One region of the Pseudomonas sp. C2.3V genome, then DNA from elsewhere that is predicted to be linked to it. Evidence: predicted binding sites of a transcription regulator. Region 1 holds the regulator's gene; each other region holds the start of a gene.

Evidence for each region. The regulator sigma-54, encoded in region 1, starts transcription at its own class of promoters, with help from an activator protein. The targets are predictions, from matches to a motif close to ANTGGCATNNANNTTGCTNT.
Region 2: the regulator sigma-54 is predicted to act here: its motif matches at 1,551-1,570, upstream of AC4LF3_RS15605 (ammonium transporter).
Region 3: the regulator sigma-54 is predicted to act here: its motif matches at 2,674-2,693, upstream of flgB (flagellar basal body rod protein FlgB).
Region 4: the regulator sigma-54 is predicted to act here: its motif matches at 1,910-1,929, upstream of nirB (nitrite reductase large subunit NirB).

The regions. Positions count from the first base shown of each region.
Region 1 covers NZ_JBZUBN010000001.1:1,002,881-1,007,371, reverse strand. The annotation lists gene lptA (lipopolysaccharide transport periplasmic protein LptA) at 1-265, shown strand, start outside; gene lptB (LPS export ABC transporter ATP-binding protein) at 262-990, shown strand; gene AC4LF3_RS04720 (RNA polymerase factor sigma-54) at 1,098-2,594, shown strand; gene hpf (ribosome hibernation-promoting factor, HPF/YfiA family) at 2,719-3,027, shown strand; gene ptsN (PTS IIA-like nitrogen regulatory protein PtsN) at 3,044-3,508, shown strand; gene rapZ (RNase adapter RapZ) at 3,510-4,373, shown strand; gene AC4LF3_RS04700 (HPr family phosphocarrier protein) at 4,395-4,491, shown strand, end outside.
Region 2 covers NZ_JBZUBN010000001.1:3,257,271-3,261,761, reverse strand. The annotation lists gene AC4LF3_RS15605 (ammonium transporter) at 144-1,352, opposite strand; gene AC4LF3_RS15600 (IMPACT family protein) at 1,614-2,204, opposite strand; partial or broken gene AC4LF3_RS15595 (TetR family transcriptional regulator C-terminal domain-containing protein) at 2,201-2,730, opposite strand; gene AC4LF3_RS15590 (outer membrane protein OmpK) at 2,836-3,633, opposite strand; gene AC4LF3_RS15585 (hypothetical protein) at 3,951-4,352, shown strand.
Region 3 covers NZ_JBZUBN010000001.1:1,631,465-1,635,955, forward strand. The annotation lists gene flgA (flagellar basal body P-ring formation chaperone FlgA) at 1-600, opposite strand, end outside; gene AC4LF3_RS07705 (chemotaxis protein CheV) at 699-1,631, shown strand; gene cheR (protein-glutamate O-methyltransferase CheR) at 1,675-2,502, shown strand; gene flgB (flagellar basal body rod protein FlgB) at 2,729-3,142, shown strand; gene flgC (flagellar basal body rod protein FlgC) at 3,145-3,588, shown strand; gene AC4LF3_RS07725 (flagellar hook assembly protein FlgD) at 3,602-4,312, shown strand; gene flgE (flagellar hook protein FlgE) at 4,340-4,491, shown strand, end outside.
Region 4 covers NZ_JBZUBN010000001.1:2,727,956-2,732,446, forward strand. The annotation lists gene AC4LF3_RS12955 (phosphoethanolamine transferase) at 1-1,114, opposite strand, end outside; gene AC4LF3_RS12960 (thioesterase family protein) at 1,322-1,822, shown strand; gene nirB (nitrite reductase large subunit NirB) at 2,105-4,491, shown strand, end outside.

The sequences.
Region 1 (4,491 bases):
GCCATCTGCGGACAAAGATACGGTGAAGGCTTACGGCCTGACTATCCAGTACTATGCGGATGAAAACCGAATCGTTCTGATCGACCAGGCACGCGTTGAACAGCAAGGCAATACGTTCGAAGGCGAAAAGATCGTTTACGACACCCAGCGCCAGATCGTGAATGCTGGCCGTGCAAACGGTAACAAGATCACCACACCAAGACCACGTATCGACATGGTCATCCAGCCCAAGAACAAAGACCAGCAGCCGGGGCAAGCTCAATGACAGTACTGCTCAAAGCCCAGCATCTGGCCAAGAGCTACAAGGGTCGTCAAGTGGTTCGGGATGTCAGCCTGACCATTGAAAGCGGCCAGATCGTGGGACTACTCGGTCCTAACGGGGCGGGCAAGACGACATGTTTCTACATGATCGTAGGGTTGGTCAACGCCGACCATGGTCGTGTGCTGATCGATAACCAGGATGTCACCAACTTGCCCATGCACGGCAGAGCACAGGCAGGTATCGGTTATCTCCCCCAGGAAGCATCGATATTCCGTAAGCTGACCGTGGCCAATAACATCATGGCTATCCTTGAAACCCGCAAGGATCTGGACCGAAACGGACGCACCCAGGCGCTCGAGTCGCTGCTTCAGGAATTTCACATTACCCATATTCGTGACAACCTAGGCATGAGCCTGTCGGGCGGTGAACGTCGTCGCGTCGAGATTGCTCGCGCCCTAGCCACGGCGCCCAAGTTCATTCTGCTGGATGAGCCCTTTGCCGGTGTCGACCCTATTTCAGTGGGTGATATCAAGCAAATCATTCGCCACTTGAAAGCCAAAGGCATTGGCGTTTTGATCACGGATCACAATGTTCGGGAAACCCTCACAATCTGTGAGATGGCTTATATTGTGAATGACGGACAGCTGATTGCTGAAGGCGATGCCGAAAGCGTGCTGGCCAACGACCTGGTTAAGGAAGTTTATCTGGGGCACGAATTCCGCCTCTAGGCAAAAGGGTAAAAACCAGGCATATAATTTGCTCATCCCTACCAAATTATCTGGTGGGCTCCGTGGCGCAGTTCGCGTCTGTAGATTAAGGTGCTAAGCCCGCAGCCATGAAACCATCGTTAGTTTTAAAGATGGGCCAGCAGCTGACCATGACTCCTCAGCTGCAACAGGCCATTCGATTGCTTCAACTTTCGACGCTTGATCTCCAGCAGGAAATTCAGGAAGCCCTGGAATCCAACCCCATGCTCGAGCGGCAAGAAGAAGGCGATGATTTTGATCACAGCGACCCGCTTGCCGATGGCGAGGAGCTATCGAATCCTGGTAGCCAGGAGGTTACGTTCAAGGATACGGCTCCCTCGATAGAGACCTCTGAGTCGGACGAGTCCGAATGGAGTGACCGTATCCCCAATGAGCTTCCCGTCGATACCGCCTGGGAAGATATCTATCAGACAAGCGCGAGCAGCCTTCCGAGCTCTGACGACGATGAATGGGATTTCACATCCAGAACATCGACAGGTGAAAGTCTGCAGAGCCATCTTCTCTGGCAACTGAATCTGGCCCCGATGTCGGACGTGGATCGCATGGTCGCCATGTCGATCATCGACGGCATCAATAATGATGGCTACCTCGAAGAATCACTCGAAGACATACACGCCTCGCTAGATCCTGAGCTTGAGGTAGAGATTGATGAAGTCGAAGTAGTTTTACGCCGTGTTCAACAGTTCGAACCGGCAGGCGTAGGCGCACGTAATCTCAAGGAATGCCTGCTGCTGCAACTCAATCAGCTTCCAGGCAAAACACCACGGCTGGCGGAAGCTAAGCGCTTGGTCACAGATTATCTGGACGTCCTAGGCAGCCGTGATTACAGCCAGCTCATGCGCCGCATGAAGATCAAGGAAGATGAGTTACGTGACGTAATCGAGCTGATTCAAAGCCTGCACCCCCGACCAGGCTCCCAGATCGAGTCAGGTGAAGCCGAGTACGTGGTTCCTGATGTCATCGTGCGCAAACACAATGACCGCTGGCTGGTTGAGCTGAACCAGGAGGCGGTGCCGCGGCTACGCGTAAACTCACAATATGCCGGTTTCGTGAAACGTGCCGACAGCAGTGCAGATAACACTTTCATGCGTAACCAGTTGCAGGAAGCTCGCTGGTTCATCAAGAGTCTGCAGAGCCGTAACGAGACCCTGATGAAGGTTGCGACGCAAATCGTCGAGCATCAGCGTGGCTTTCTAGAGTATGGCGAAGAAGCCATGAAACCACTCGTACTTCACGATATTGCCGAGGCGGTTGGCATGCACGAGTCCACAATTTCTCGTGTGACCACCCAAAAGTATATGCACACGCCTCGTGGCATATACGAATTGAAATACTTCTTCTCCAGTCACGTAAGCACGGCTGAGGGCGGTGAATGCTCGTCGACCGCCATTCGCGCCATCATCAAAAAACTTGTTGCCGCCGAAAATGCAAAAAAGCCATTGAGCGACAGCAAGATCGCTGGTTTACTGGAGTCACAAGGCATACAGGTCGCGCGTCGGACTGTAGCCAAATACCGTGAGTCGCTGGGCATTGCTCCATCGAGTGAACGGAAAAGGCTGGTCTAGACTTTAGGCGGCTCGCCACGAGCGGACTGCGAGCGCGGGGGAAAGAGGCGCTTATCGCTCAACAGTGTTTCTTCGGCAGGCCTAATGCCTGCCTGTTACACCACGGCAATAAGGAGAACGCGGTATGCAAGTCAACATCAGTGGGCATCAACTGGATGTTACCGACTCCCTTCGCAGCTACGTTGGAGAAAAGCTCGCCCGACTTGAACGCCACTTCGATCGCATTACCAGTGCTCAGGTAATCATGCAGGTCGATAAACTGAAACAGAAAGTTGAAGCCACCTTGCATGTTGCAGGTGCGTCTGTCGTTGCAAATGCCGAACATGAAGACATGTACGCTGCCATCGACCTTCTCACCGATAAACTCGACCGCCAGTTGATCAAACACAAAGAGAAACAGCTCGAGAGGCAGCAAGGGTTGGGCGTCCGTTGAGACTTAACATCACCCTATGATTCGATTAGAAACCATTCTGACCCCTGGCCGCTCACACGTGAGCGTGCCAGGGGTCAGTAAAGAAAGCGTGCTTCAGCAGATTTCTGAAATTGCTGCGACTGACTTGCCAGGGCAAGACGCTCACTCAATTTTCGAAAGCCTCATGGCCCGAGAAAAGTTAGGGTCGACCGGTTTCGGCAATGGAATAGCTATTCCTCACTGCCGCCTGAGTGGCTCCAAGGAGCCTATTAGTGTGCTGTGCCACCTGCAAACACCGGTAGACTTCGACTCACTCGACGGAGCGCCAGTAGACCTTATTTTCGTCCTGCTCGTACCCGAAGCCGCTACCGAGCAGCATCTGGAGTTGTTGCGCCAGATTGCAGCCATGCTGGATAAGGCTGAAATCCGCGACCGACTGCGCCATGCAACTACTAGCAATGGGCTCTATCAAATAGTTATCGACGCCCAAAGCGGTCATTAACATGCATCTGATTATCGTCAGTGGACGCTCCGGATCTGGCAAAAGCACAGCACTAGATGTGCTGGAAGACAACGGCTTTTATTGCATCGATAATCTACCTGCCGGTCTTTTACCGGACCTGTCCGAGCGCGCCCTGACTGAATCCGAAGGGGCTCAGTCTCAGATAGCCCTGTCTATCGACGCCCGCAACCTGCCTAGCCAGCTACAACGCTTTCCCGAGCTGCTTGAGCAAGTCAGATCACGCCATATCCGTTGCGATGTGCTGTATCTGGATGCAGATGATCAGACACTGCTCAAACGGTTCTCGGAAACCCGCCGTCGTCATCCGCTTACGAGCGAGTATCGTTCGCTGGCTGAAGCCATCGAGGATGAGCGTCAGCTGCTGATGCCTATTGCCGATCTGGCTGACCTGAAGATCGACACCACTCATCTGAATCTTTATCAGCTCAAGGATATGATCAAGCTACGCTTGCTCAATGCACCTGAGCCTGGCACTGCGTTTCTAATCGAGTCGTTCGGTTTCAAACGGGGCCTGCCGGTTGATGCAGATATGGTTTTTGATATCCGCTTCCTGCCCAATCCCTATTGGAAAGCAGAGCTCAGGGAGCTTTCAGGTCTAGATCAACCCGTGATCGAGTATCTGGAGGAGCAAACCGAGGTCGAAGAGCTCTACCAAGACATCTATAATTACCTGTCTAAATGGCTGCCCAATTTCGCCGCTAACAATCGCTCTTATGTAACGATTGCGATTGGCTGTACGGGAGGTCACCACCGCTCGGTTTACATTGCCCAGCGACTGGGAACAGCTCTCAAATCAAAACTGAAAAAAGTCCAGATTCGCCACCGCGACCTACCTGGACAATAGCGATTAAGGACACTCAACGTAATGCCCGCCCAAGAAATCACCATCATCAATAAGCTAGGGCTGCATGCACGCGCAGCGGCCAAGTTCGTCGGTGTGGCTGGGCGCTTTCCGTGCGAAG
Region 2 (4,491 bases), 2.3 Mb from region 1:
TGATCAATTTTCCCTGGGCCGCGCAACATATGCGTTTGGCACATGTATCCTTGGCTTATCCACAGCCCCATCCACGTTAAGTGTGAGCAAGTCGAGCCTCTCAACGCGCCTGCTAATCCTATACACGCTTTGAAATCAAGCACTTATTCTGGATTGGTAGCAGAAATCCTGTGGATGGATAAGTCCGCTCCGTAATACTCCTCCTCTTGCGTCAGACGCAGACCAAGCACTTTCTTGATGACGCCATAAACGATTAGTCCGCCTGCCAGTGCAATCGCTACGCCCATACATGTGCCAATCAGCTGGCTGACAAGGCTTACGCCTCCACGGCCTTCCAGCATGGGTTGCCCGAAGATGCCACATGCGATACCACCCCAGACGCCGCATAAGCCGTGCAAAGGCCAGACACCCAGAACGTCATCGATTTTCCATTTCACTTGGGTGGCAGTGAATGCCCATACGAAGAGCCCCCCAGCAACCAGGCCTGTTGCCAATGCACCAATAGGATGCATTAAATCCGAACCGGCACAAACCGCGACCAGTCCAACCAGTGGGCCGTTATGTAGAAAGCCCGGATCGTTTCGGCCAAAAATAAGCGACGCCACGACACCGCCTACCATGGCCATCAACGAATTTACGGCAACCAGACCGCTCACGCCGTCCAGTGTCTGAGCGCTCATGACATTAAAGCCAAACCAGCCAATAATCAGAATCCATGAGCCAAGTGCGAGGAAAGGAATATTGGAGGGAGGGAACGCCACCAGCCGCCCATCGCGATAACGACCGTTACGGCGGCCGAGTAACAGGACGGCTCCCAATGCAAGCCAACCCCCAACGGCGTGCACCACAACCGATCCGGCAAAGTCATGAAACTTCGCGCCAAAAGAGGCTTCAAGCCACGCTTGTACGCCGTGGTTGTTATTCCAGACGATTCCCTCAAAAAACGGATAGATAAAAGCCACGATTAGAGCCGTTGCGCAGAGCTGTGGTGCAAACCGTGCCCGCTCAGCAATACCGCCAGAAATAATCGCCGGAATAGCGGCTGCAAATGTCAGCAGAAAGAAAAACTTCACCAAGGCGTAGCCGTTATCGGCCATTAGCGCTTCAGCCGGGCCAAAGAAGTTGACGCCATAGGCAATCCAATACCCGATAAAAAAATAAGCTAGGGTAGAAATGGCGAAGTCAGCCAGTATTTTTGATAGCGCATTTACCTGGTTTTTCTGGCGAACCGTGCCTACTTCCAAAAAGGCAAAACCAGCATGCATGGCCAGAACCATGACAGCGCCTACCAGAATGAATAATGTGTTGGATCCGTGGATTAGTATGCTTACGGCGCTTTGCAGTTCGTTCATGATTGGCAGTTACACAAGAATGAATAACGGCACCAAAAGCAGTCAGTATTCAAGGTCGGCGCACTGAAATGGCGCATTTTGCCTGACGTGGTTTACATGCTTTGATGTTAGGTGCAGATGTTAAATGGCAGAGAAGACGAGCCCGCAAGCCTTAATTGCACGCTTGCAGAGCAGGGTCTCTCTCCTGCGCACCATAAGGCAGCAATTCTTGTGCCGTTCGAAGCGGTGAAGAGCGAAGCTATACGCTTCGCTTGGGTAGTCTTATTCCTGGATGCGGTGCAACGCTATGCGGCCCCGGCTAACATCTGCCAGAAAGCGCTCTAGAGGAGAAAGACGCTCTTCCGGCAAAGCCAGGCGAATATCGACACCCGAGGCACCGAATGCTTTGTCGTCTAGAAGAGCATCAAACTCATGTAGTCTGGATTCGAGCAGGGGAAGCTCAGAATAAGTGCAGTGGCAGACCACCAGAACTCGAGATACCAACTCCACACGCTCAGCCTGTTGAAGGCATTTGGCAGCACAGCCTCCATATGCACGCACCAATCCACCTGTTCCCAGCTTTATGCCACCGAACCAGCGTGTTACCACTACAACCACACGGTCACAGTTCTGCCCTTCGATGGCCGTTAGGATGGGGCGGCCGGCAGTCCCGCCAGGCTCGCCGTCGTCGTTGAAGCGATATTGTTGGCCAAGCTTCCAGGCCCAACAATTGTGAGTAGCGCCAGGGTCGCTGACCCGGTCAATAAAAGTCTGCGCATCGGCAGCACTTGAAATAGGCGCAGCAAAAGCCTGAAAGCGACTCTTGCGGATCTCTTCCTGAAAGACCGCTTCAACTAATAGTGTTTCGCTCATATGCGAGCCGGCAGCTGAAGGCTACAGCCCTTGAATATGATATGAGTCAACGTATGGGGCGCTGCCTCGAAATCCTGGTCAGTCAATTGGTTGCGTCCTGTCACATGGCAGAGTCGGCTGGAAAAGTCAGCATAGTGCTAAGTGCTGCCCCGTAACACGAAAATAAGATGTACAGGGTCAACGGGATCCATTTTGCCGTGTTTGATCCATGCTTCAAAGACAGCTGCCCGCTGCCTAAACCAGTACCGGTAGTCCTGATCGAAATATTCATACAGGTAAGTACCGTCACCAACAATTTCCACGGCAAAAATACACGAGGCTAGAAGATACGCCGAGAAAGCGTCGTTTTGGCTTGAATGTAGCGAGCCAATGCTTCGGCAGGATGCTCTTTAAACGCAAGCGTGTTAAATGTACTGCCAGAGCTCAAGGATATTGGCCAGCAGAGCCATATGAAGCCTAACGTGTTATTGAAACAGTAATGTACGTTGGCCTTGGGCAAGCTGACCCGCTGGGCAATGGTATTCATGAAGCCAGTCAGGGCCTCAGGAGTGCCGCGTTTCGAGAGCGGCGCTTGATAAAATGAGTAGCATAAGCAGGCGCAGCGCATCAAATAGGCACTGCGCCTAAGCTCTTAGAAATGATATTTGGCTATCACGCTAAAAGTATTTTGGTCCGTGCGAAAAGCGTGGCTGTCTTTGATGCCGTATTTGTCAGACCAGTAATCGTACTCCACCCCTACATACATATGCTTGGCTTCGTAGCCCATCGCCTTGCCAAGGTCATATTTGATCTGTGGGTTGAAGTGGAAATTGGCGTGATAGCTGCGACTAGGAGTTTTGTTATCGTTTCTATTATTAACGACCCAGTCGATATAGCCGTCAAACAGGATATCTGAAGTCCCCGCCGGCAAAGTAATGGACCATGCGGGCGTAACCTGCCAGGCGCCTGAGCGAACCCGGCTACCTTCAGGCTTGCGATAGTAGAAGTTCAGAGTAAAGAAATTGAAGCCGGGCACCTTCAGATCGAAACCAGGGCCGATCAGGTAGCTATCGACATCACCTTCACCAAACTCATAGGTAGTGGCCAGCAGCACATCAGTGATCGGGCCAAGCTCTAATTTGGTACCCGTCAGCTTACCCAGCGAGAAGCGAGGGCTGAATTCGCCATAGTAACTGTGATGGCCATTGGCGTTGGAGCGCCCGACACCGTTGTACCAACTGTTATCGACAAAAAACCAGATATCGCCCCATGACCAGTCACTGGCATGTTCAAAGGTGATCGTTTGTTGGGTATCAGGATCAACCTTGTAATTTTGCCCATATAGGTAGGTAAGGCTATTGTCCTGCCAATGTAACATGCCATCAGCCATAGCATTTCCTGTTAACAACAGGCCGCTGGCTAATACAACGGAAGAAAGGGCGCGGCTCATTGTCTGCTCCTAGAGAAAAGTCGTTTTTAGTAATAAACGCTCCAAACCTGTCCGCTCGGTCAGGCTTTTCCCCGTCTAGCAAGAACAGAGCCAAGGTTTGGGCGGCGGCATTCTACAGAGGTCTAAGCCAAGCGAAAGGGCTTTTTGAGTCAATCAGGTAAGCGGTAGGTAAGGCCGACAGGTAGGCTTTTCGCCGTGCAAAAAAATGAGCACCGTGTAATAAGAATTCGGGCGCTTTGTCGATATAAAGGAAAGGCTCTGTTCCACGCTTGAGCAGAGCAGAAAATCATCACCACAGGTGAGCAGGAGAAACCAACATGCGGCATCCCCTAAAGCTGTTAGCAGGCATTCTGGCGTTTCACGCTAGCTTTATCTGTGCCCAGACCATTAATAGCCCGGGCGCTGCAGGCGGCTCTCCTTCAGTCTTGATGATTACGCGAGGGGATACAGCCACTACATCTGCCTGTGATGTCGGCATTTACCTTAAGAATGAGCTGGCTGCCCGTTTGATGGCAGGCGAAAGCGTATCCTTTAACCTGCCGCCGGGCGAAACCACTGTTACGCTGCGTTCGCTGGGTGCTGGCTATTGCTCTGCTCCAATGGCTTCTATAAAGAGTCAGTCATTGTTGCTTGCACCCGGAGAGATAAAGCAATACCGCGTCGTCCAAAGTGAGCAGGGCTACTTCCTGGCGCCTGTCGATCTCTATCAAGATCGATAAAGGTTGATTACAGATATATTTCAAATAAAGCTTGACCTGTGAGCGGAGGGGCCTATAATGCGCCCCACTTCCGCTGCAACGGAACGGCAAAAAGCCTTGTAGATCAATGGCTTAGCTGTTTAGTCAGGGTCAGACCTCC
Region 3 (4,491 bases), 630 kb from region 1:
TACAGTAAAGCCTCCCGATCCCGCACTAATGACAACCTGATCGCCCTTGCGCACCACTTCGGCTGCCTGGAGGAAGGAGGGAGCTAATATTTGATCTGCCACTACCTGCCGCTTGAGTTTCTGACCCATCACTAGATCGATATCTGTCAGATAACCTTGAGGCAATTTTCCGACGTCTCGCTCCAGTAGAGCTACATTCTGCGGATCTATAATCGTATCGCGCAGCAATGGTCGGGTGGTGACTACGACATTTCGATACAGGCGAACCTCCGCAGGGATGTAGACGGTCCAGGGGGTACTTCCTTCGCATCGAACACGTACCGAAACACGGCCTAGCGGTGCTTCAAGGCCCTGCTGTGCAACGGTTAATGGTCGATCACAGGCCGCCAGCCGTAAACGTGGGTCCAAGTCTTTCACCTGAACTTCATGTCGACCCTCAGCATGACTCTCGATCAAATATTCCTGAACGCGCTCCTCAAGAAATCCTTGAGCTGCGCCGATAAGTTCTTCAGGCAGGGTTAGCTCGGCAGCTGCATAGGTCTGGTTTGCAGAGCAGAACCCTACAAGCGTTATCAGTAATGAGATGTGGCGTCTGTTCATGCGTCGAGAAACTGTCTTCGGCGGTTCATGAATCTACCTAAGCAATCCCTGTGCCGTCTTCTGTCATCCGATAGGCCGGCCTTTTCAGGAGTTCACAAATGGCTGGCGTATTAGATGCAGTCAACCAGCGTACTCAGTTGGTCGGGCAGAATCGGCTGGAACTGCTGTTGTTCCGTTTGGACGGCCCGCAGCTTTATGGAATCAACGTCTTCAAGGTAAGGGAAGTGCTGCAGTGCCCTAAACTTACCGTGATGCCGAAATCCAGTGCTGTCGTACGTGGCGTTGCAAGTATTCGTGGTGGCACCTTTCCGATCATGGACTTGGCGCTGGCAACGGGTCGCCGTGGTCTGGATGATCTGACGAACAGCTTCGTCATCATTACAGAATACAACACCAAGGTTCAGGGCTTCCTGGTGCGCTCCGTCGAGCGAATCATCAATATGAACTGGGATATGATCCAACCGCCACCCAAGGGAACCGGTCGTGATCATTACCTGACGGCTGTTACGCGTGTCGATAATCAGCTGGTTGAAATTATCGACGTGGAAAAAATCCTTTCAGAAGTAGCGCCTTCGGTCGAAACCATTTCGGAAGGTGTTATTGACACGGTTGTTCAGGCAAAAGCCGTTACCAAGCATGTGCTGATCGTCGATGACTCGTCTGTGGCACGTAAGCAGGTGAGCCGCTGTCTGGGAACCGTTGGAGTGGAAGTAACTGCGCTCAATGACGGACGTCAGGCGCTGAATTTCCTGAAGGACATGGTCGATAATGGTGAAAAGCCGGAGCGGGAGTTGCTCATGCTGATCTCTGATATCGAGATGCCTGAAATGGACGGCTATACTTTGACGGCAGAAATCCGTAACGACCCCCGGATGAGCAACCTCCATATCCTTCTTCATACCTCGCTGTCTGGTGTATTCAACCAGGCTATGGTTAAGAAGGTTGGAGCTAATGATTTCCTCGCTAAATTCCGCCCCGATGATCTTGCGTCCCGGGTTATTGAGCGTATCAAGGCAGCCGATGAAGGCTGAGATGATCAACGCTCTTCTTTTCTGATTCAGGAGCAGAACGGAAGTGTCAGCAGTTAATGCAGATTTTATGCAGTTCCGTGTCTTTCTTGAAAAGACGTGTGGAATCCTGCTTGGTGATAATAAACAGTATCTGGTTTCCAGCCGCCTCAACAAACTGATGGAGGCGGAAGGAATCAAGTCGTTGGGAGAGCTGGTGCAGCGTATCCAGACCCAGCCACGCAGCGGACTCAAGGAGAAGGTCGTCGATGCGATGACGACCAATGAAACCCTATGGTTTCGTGATACCTACCCGTTTGAGGTTCTGAAGAATCGCCTGTTACCGGAGTTGACCAAAGCCAACCCTGGACAGCGACTGCGTATCTGGTCGGCAGCCTGCTCGTCGGGCCAGGAGCCTTACTCGCTATCGATGACCATAGACGAGTTTGAGCGTAGCAGCCCAGGCCAACTACGCAGCGGTGTCCAGATCGTGGCAACAGATTTGTCCGGTGTAATTTTGACAGCGGCTAAATCGGGTGAGTATGACTCACTGGCAATCGGGCGTGGCCTTTCCCAGGAAAGACTGCAACGTAATTTTGACGTGGTTCCGCCGAATCGGTGGTCAGTAAAGCCCGCTATTAAAAGCCGCGTTGAATTCAGAGCGCTCAATCTGTTGGACAGTTATGCCAGCCTGGGCAAGTTCGACATGGTCTTTTGCCGCAACGTGCTGATTTATTTCTCGGCTGATGTAAAGAAAGATATCCTGACGCGTATTCACGGCACGCTCAAACCGGGAGGCTACCTGTTCCTGGGGGCGTCGGAAGCCTTGAACGGGCTGCCGGAACTCTATCAGATGGTCCAGTGTAATCCTGGCATCATTTACAAAGCGAAATAAGCCAAAGGCCCGACATGTCGGGCCTTTTCTTTTCCTGTCTTGCCATCCTTCCTGTCAAAGTTTTGCCGTCATCCTTGCCGCTTGCCCCTTCAAATACGGAAAAACCTTGCCGCTTTTGGCGCCGTAGCGCGCCTTGTTTTGTTAACTTATTGATATTTAAGGTTTTTAATAGTTGGCATGTGCATTGCTAAAGGGAGATAGCCCTTCTGGCAATAGGTTCATGACCATGAGTATCAGTTTCGATAAAGCATTGGGTATCCATCAGCAGGCGTTGAATTTCCGTTCTCAACGCGCCGAAGTGTTGGGCAACAACATTGCTAACGCCGACACGCCTGGATACAAGGCGCGCGATCTGGATTTCTCGGCCGTTCTGGCAGAGCAAGCCAACAAGTCGTCGCATAGCAAATTCAACCTTGATACGACCAACACTCGTCATATCGAGGCTGAAGGTTTCGGTGATCTGTCAGCGGATGCTGCGATGCGCTATCGCATACCCACTCAGCCTTCGCTGGATCAGAACACTGTAGATGAGCAAGTAGAGCAAGCCAATTACGCAGAAAACTCTGTGCAGTTCCAAGCCAGCTTCACGTTGCTTAACAACAAATTCAAAGGGCTCATGTCTGCCCTTCGTGGAGAGTAACCATGTCCCTGAGTAATGTATTCAACATTGCTGGTACAGGTATGAGCGCACAGACCACGCGCCTGAATACCATCGCCAGTAACATTGCTAACGCCGAAACCGTTTCGTCCAGCGTGGATGAGACCTACCGTGCCCGTCACCCTGTGTTCGCAACCATGTTGAACCAGGCGCAGAACGGTGGCAGCGCTTCTCTGTTCGATGAGCAGGGCGAGGCTGGAACGGGTGTGCAGGTACTGGGCATCGTTGAAGACCAAAGCAATCTTGAGGCCCGTTACGAGCCCAATCATCCGGCTGCTGATAAAGACGGTTATGTGTACTACCCGAACGTCAATGTCGTGGAAGAGATGGCGGACATGATTTCGGCAAGCCGTGCATTTCAGACCAACGCTGACATCATGAACACTGCCAAGCAGATGATGCAGAAAGTCTTGACGTTAGGTCAGTAAGCGGAGATCACGCATGTCCACTATCAATACGAATACCAATAACGCAGGCGTTGCAGCATCGGCATTGACAAGTCTTACGAGCACTTCGTCAAAGGATGCTACTGCGTCTACCGATAAGAAAGGCAGTCTGGGAAAGGATGACTTTCTGCAGCTGCTGGTCACTCAGCTCAACAACCAGAACCCGCTAAGCCCTCAGGACAATAGTGAGTTCGTCGCTCAGCTGGCCCAGTTCAGTAGTGTTGAAAGCCTGCAGAACTTGAACTCTGCAGTTAACGGCATCGCAGGTACCTATCAGTCTTCGCAAGCGCTGCAGGCGTCGTCACTGGTGGGACGCTCCGTGATCGCCCAGACGGGGTCGTCCATGGTGGATACCTCGAAGAGTTTCAATGGCTCGCTGGTCATGCCAGCGGCTGGTAAGGATGTCACTGTCGGCGTGTACGACAGTGCAGGTTCGCTGGTCAAGACCATCGACCTGGGCGTAGCCAAGGCAGGCACTACCGATTTCATCTGGGATGGTACAGATGCGAAAGGTAATAAAGTTGATGCGGGAATTTATAGCTTCAAGGCATCTGCCGATATCGATGAAACGCGGCAAGCCCTGACTACTTATCTGCCGGCCACCGTCAATAGCGTAACGCTGGGACAGGATGGCGGTGAAATGCAACTTAACCTGGCTGGGCTGGGCAGCGTGACGCTGTCGCAAGTTCAGATGATTGGTCAGTAAGCCGGCAGTCCGGCAGAGGAAAGAATTATGTCATTCAATGTTGGTCTGAGCGGTCTGAAAGCAGCAAGCACTCACCTGAACGTTACCGGTAATAACATTGCCAACGTAGGCAGCACCGGCTTCAAGGCATCCCGTGCCGAATTTGCCGATATCTATGCAACGTCGATGTTTGGTGTAGG
Region 4 (4,491 bases), 1.7 Mb from region 1:
TGTCGCGCTGCATGTGATCGATGATGCCCTGTATATCCTTGAGCAGGATTTCATCATGACACTCGCCATCGCTGCAGAATGCCGGGTCCTGAGCCTTTGTCAGGCTTTCGAAGGCCACACGGTTACAGGTTTCCTTGCAGCCGGCCTGATTGTCGCGCCAGATCACGTCATATCCAGCCCGCTTAAGCACATCAAGCAGGTTCTCCTGACTTTTGGCCACACTGTCACTGTAATGCGCGCGGGTCAGATTGGAGAACATGCAGGGTACGGATACTGCCGTCTCGGTGCCGCAGGAATGCATATCGGTAAAGCTGATCACGCCCTCCTCCTGGCGCAGCTCGGGCGTTGTATCGCGGCCATAGCCATCCAGGCCAAAGTTGTCGGCACGTGCGCTTTCCCCAACGACCAGAACAGTCAATGTCTTGTGCGCACCGGCGCTGACGGGCGCCAGGCGTACAGCATCCGTACCGATCTCGCGCAGCGGACCCTTGGGTTTGGCCGTCGCGTCATGAACATAGCTGATCAAGGCACCCACAGAATTGCTGGGCGTCAGCTGCATATGGATCTCATGATGGTTACGGAACAGGGAAGACAGACTTTGATAGTTGAGCATGGCCACGCCGACTATAACCGCGGCGGTTAGGCCGCTGGCAATGGATTTGTTCAACAGCTCGCGCGGCCACCGGCGATACTGAACCGGTGTCCTCCAGAGCAGCCAGACCGGCAGCGCGCCGAGCAGAAGCAGATAGGCAGCCAGCTTGAATGACAGCAGATCCACCACTTCAGCCGTGTCAGTCTCCAGCGTGTTACGGAGCATCTCGGTATCGATCATGACACCGTACTGGTTCATGAAATAGGCAACCCCTGCGGCACTCAGAAAGAGCACACTTAGCAGCGGCTTGAAAACCCAGCGAAAGGCAAAAAAGGTCAGAATCAGGTTGAACGCTGCCAAGAACAGAACAGCCACTGCGCCCAAGGTGAGCACACCTTTCATATCGAGAGGTGTCACCACGTCGAACAGGTGAGTCCACAGTGGGACGTTGTAAAAAATCAGGAAAGCCGCACTCACGATCAGCGTGAGCCACTCGGGACGAACCGGTCTCAACTTCAGCATCTCGTACAACTCTTGAAATAAGATGACAAAAGTGTGGTGAGGGGCTCGTCAACGTTTCGTGAAGAAAGCCTTGTAAAAACGTTTCACTTAATTGCTTCTCAAACTGCCCCTCAAGGGTGTAAAAGAGAGAAGGAACCGTGATTCCAGACGGCATGCTTGCTAAGCTCCAAGCATAACCCTCAATAAGAAGATCATAGGGAGCTCCTCATGGCCCGCATCGAACTCAATCTTCCAAGCGACCAGTTTTATTTTACTACCCATCAAACGGTCCGCAGTACCGACATCAATGCCGGTGGCCACTTGAGTAACGAGTCGATGATTTCCATGATTTCAGAAGCTCGTACACGCTTCATGTTTTACTACGGTATCCGGGATGGTGCCGAGGATGGCATCGGCACCATGGTGACGGATCTTGCGACCGTTTATCTGGCTGAAGCCTTTGCGCGGGACAAGCTGCAATTTGACATTGGGGTCATGGACTTCAATAAATACGGGGGCGATATCATCTTCCGCATTACTCGGCCGGATACCGACACCACCATTGCGCTCGCCAAGTGCGGTTTTGTCTTTTACAACTATCGCGAAAAGCATATCGAGCCTATGCCCAAGCCTTTCCACCGTATTTTCCCCAAGGTTAATTGGGTCAGTGATCGGCCAGCGTCCAGCACGCAGAACGTCACGCCTATCAAGGAAAGTTCGCACGGATAATGTGCAATGCGCTTCAAAGTGGTGCAAAAAAGCTCAGAATAGTCAGGATCTCCTGACAAAAATAGAGCCAGGTCAGGCAGTTACATTCTTGGCACGTCCCCTGCTTAGTATCTAGGCAGACATCAAGCGCAGCCTTCAACGGCGAACGGCAGCGCTCCCCCGACAGGCCTATGCAGGCCGATAACGGGACCGGACAAAGGCGTCCTCGCATTCATGTGCGGGACGCCTTTTTTGTTGCCTCGATTTCAAGCACGCCCGGTGGGCAGCTTGCGGAGACGCCTGATGAAAAAGCTCAAGCTGGTACTGATCGGCAATGGCATGGCTGGGGTACGCACCCTGGAAGAACTGTTCAAACTCGCCCCTGACCTGTATGACGTAACAGTCTTTGGCGCAGAACCACACCCGAACTATAACCGCATCCTGCTATCCCCCGTTCTGGCTGGCGAGCAGACCTTTGAGGAGATCGTCCTGAACGACCTCAACTGGTACGCCGAGCACGCTATCGAGCTGCATCTCAATCGCAGGGTTACGGAAATCGATCGTCAGAACCGCCGCGTCATAGCCGAAGACGGCACCGTGGCAGAGTATGATCGACTCATCATTGCCACCGGCTCCAACCCCTTCATTCTGCCCATTCCGGGCAAGGATCTGGAGGGTGTGATTGGTTATCGTGACATTGCCGATACCCAAGCCATGATCGATACGGCAGCCACGCATCGCCACGCAGTGGTTATCGGCGGTGGCCTCCTGGGTCTGGAAGCGGCCAACGGCCTCAAGCTACGCGGCATGGACGTCACCGTCGTTCATATCGGTGACTGGCTGATGGAGCGCCAGCTGGACAAGACGGCTGGCAACCTTTTGCAGACCGCCCTGGAAAGCCGTGGCCTCAACTTTCTGCTGCCCAAGCAGACCGCCGAGCTGCTCGATGACGGCAAAGGTCGTGTCTGCGCCGTTCGTTTCGCCGATGGTGATCAAATACCTGCTGATCTGGTCGTGATGGCTGCCGGCATTCGTCCCAACTATACGCTGGCTGAATCAGCCGGATTGACCTGTAACCGCGGCCTGACCGTCGACGATACGATGCGCACTTCAGATCCAGACATCTTCGCCGTAGGAGAATGCGCAGCGCACCGAGGCATTGCCTATGGCCTGGTAGCCCCCTTGTTCGAACAGGCCAAGGTGTGTGCCAATCATCTGGCCCTTCAGGGCACCGCCGAATATCACGGCTCGGTGACGTCTACCAAACTCAAGGTTACGGGCATCGACCTGTTTTCTGCCGGGGACTTCATGGGCGGTGAAGGCTGTGAGGAGATCACCCTCTCCGATCCTATTGGCGGTATCTACAAGAAACTGGTGATAAGAGACGACATTCTCGTCGGCGCGTGCCTGTACGGCGATACGGCAGATGGCGGCTGGTACTTTCGCCAGATTCGTGAGAATCACAACGTCAGCGAAATCCGTGACCTGCTCATGTTTGGCGAGCATGCCATAGGCGATGCAGGCCATCAGGGGCAGGACAAGGCCATGCTGATGAGCGACGAAATGGAGGTCTGCGGATGCAACGGCGTCTGCAAGGGCACTATCGTCAAGGCCATCACTGAAAACAACCTGCTCTCCGTGGATGAGGTGAAAAAGCACACCAAGGCGGCCAGCTCCTGCGGCTCCTGCACCGGTCTGGTAGAGCAGATCCTGATCAATACGGTGGGCGGTGCGGCCGATGTGAAGCCCAAGAGCGAAAAACCGGTATGTAACTGCACTGACCATACCCATGGCTTCGTTCGTCAGGCCATCCGTGAGCAGCACCTGACGACCATTCCCGAAGCCATGACGGCCCTGGGCTGGAAAACGCCTAATGGCTGCGCCACCTGCCGCCCGGCACTCAATTACTACCTGATCTCCACGTGGCCGAGCGAAGCCAAGGACGATCCGCAGTCCCGCTTCATCAACGAACGCGCACACGCCAACATTCAGAAAGACGGCACCTATTCGGTTATTCCCCGTATGTGGGGCGGCGTAACCAGCGCAGCGGAACTGCGTCGTATCGCGGACGTGGCCGACAAATATAAGGTGCCCATGGTGAAAGTCACCGGAGGCCAGCGCATCGACCTGCTGGGTATCAAGAAGCAGGATTTGCCCGGGGTCTGGAAGGATCTGGACATGCCGTGCGGCCATGCCTATGGCAAATCCATCCGCACCGTGAAGACTTGCGTGGGCAGCGAGTTCTGCCGCTTTGGCACCCAGAACTCGACCCAGATGGGAATTGATCTGGAACATGCCCTGTTCGGCATGTGGTCACCGCACAAGGTCAAGCTGGCCGTCTCCGGGTGCCCGCGCAACTGCGCCGAATCCGGTATTAAGGACGTGGGCATCATTGGTGTGGACTCCGGTTGGGAGTTGTATATCGGTGGTAATGGCGGCATCAAGACCGAAGCTGGCGAATTCTTTACCAAGGTGAAAACGGCTGAAGAGGTCATGGAGTACAGCCTGGCCTTTATCGAGCTGTACCGCCAGGAGGCCTTCTACCTCGAACGGACCGTGCACTACATGCAGCGCGTGGGCCTTGAGCACATCAAGACTGCCATTCTGGACGATGCCGAGCGGCGCAAAGACCTCTATCAGCAGCTGATGTTCGCCCTGTCGCTGGAACAGGACCCCTGGAAGGCGCGCAT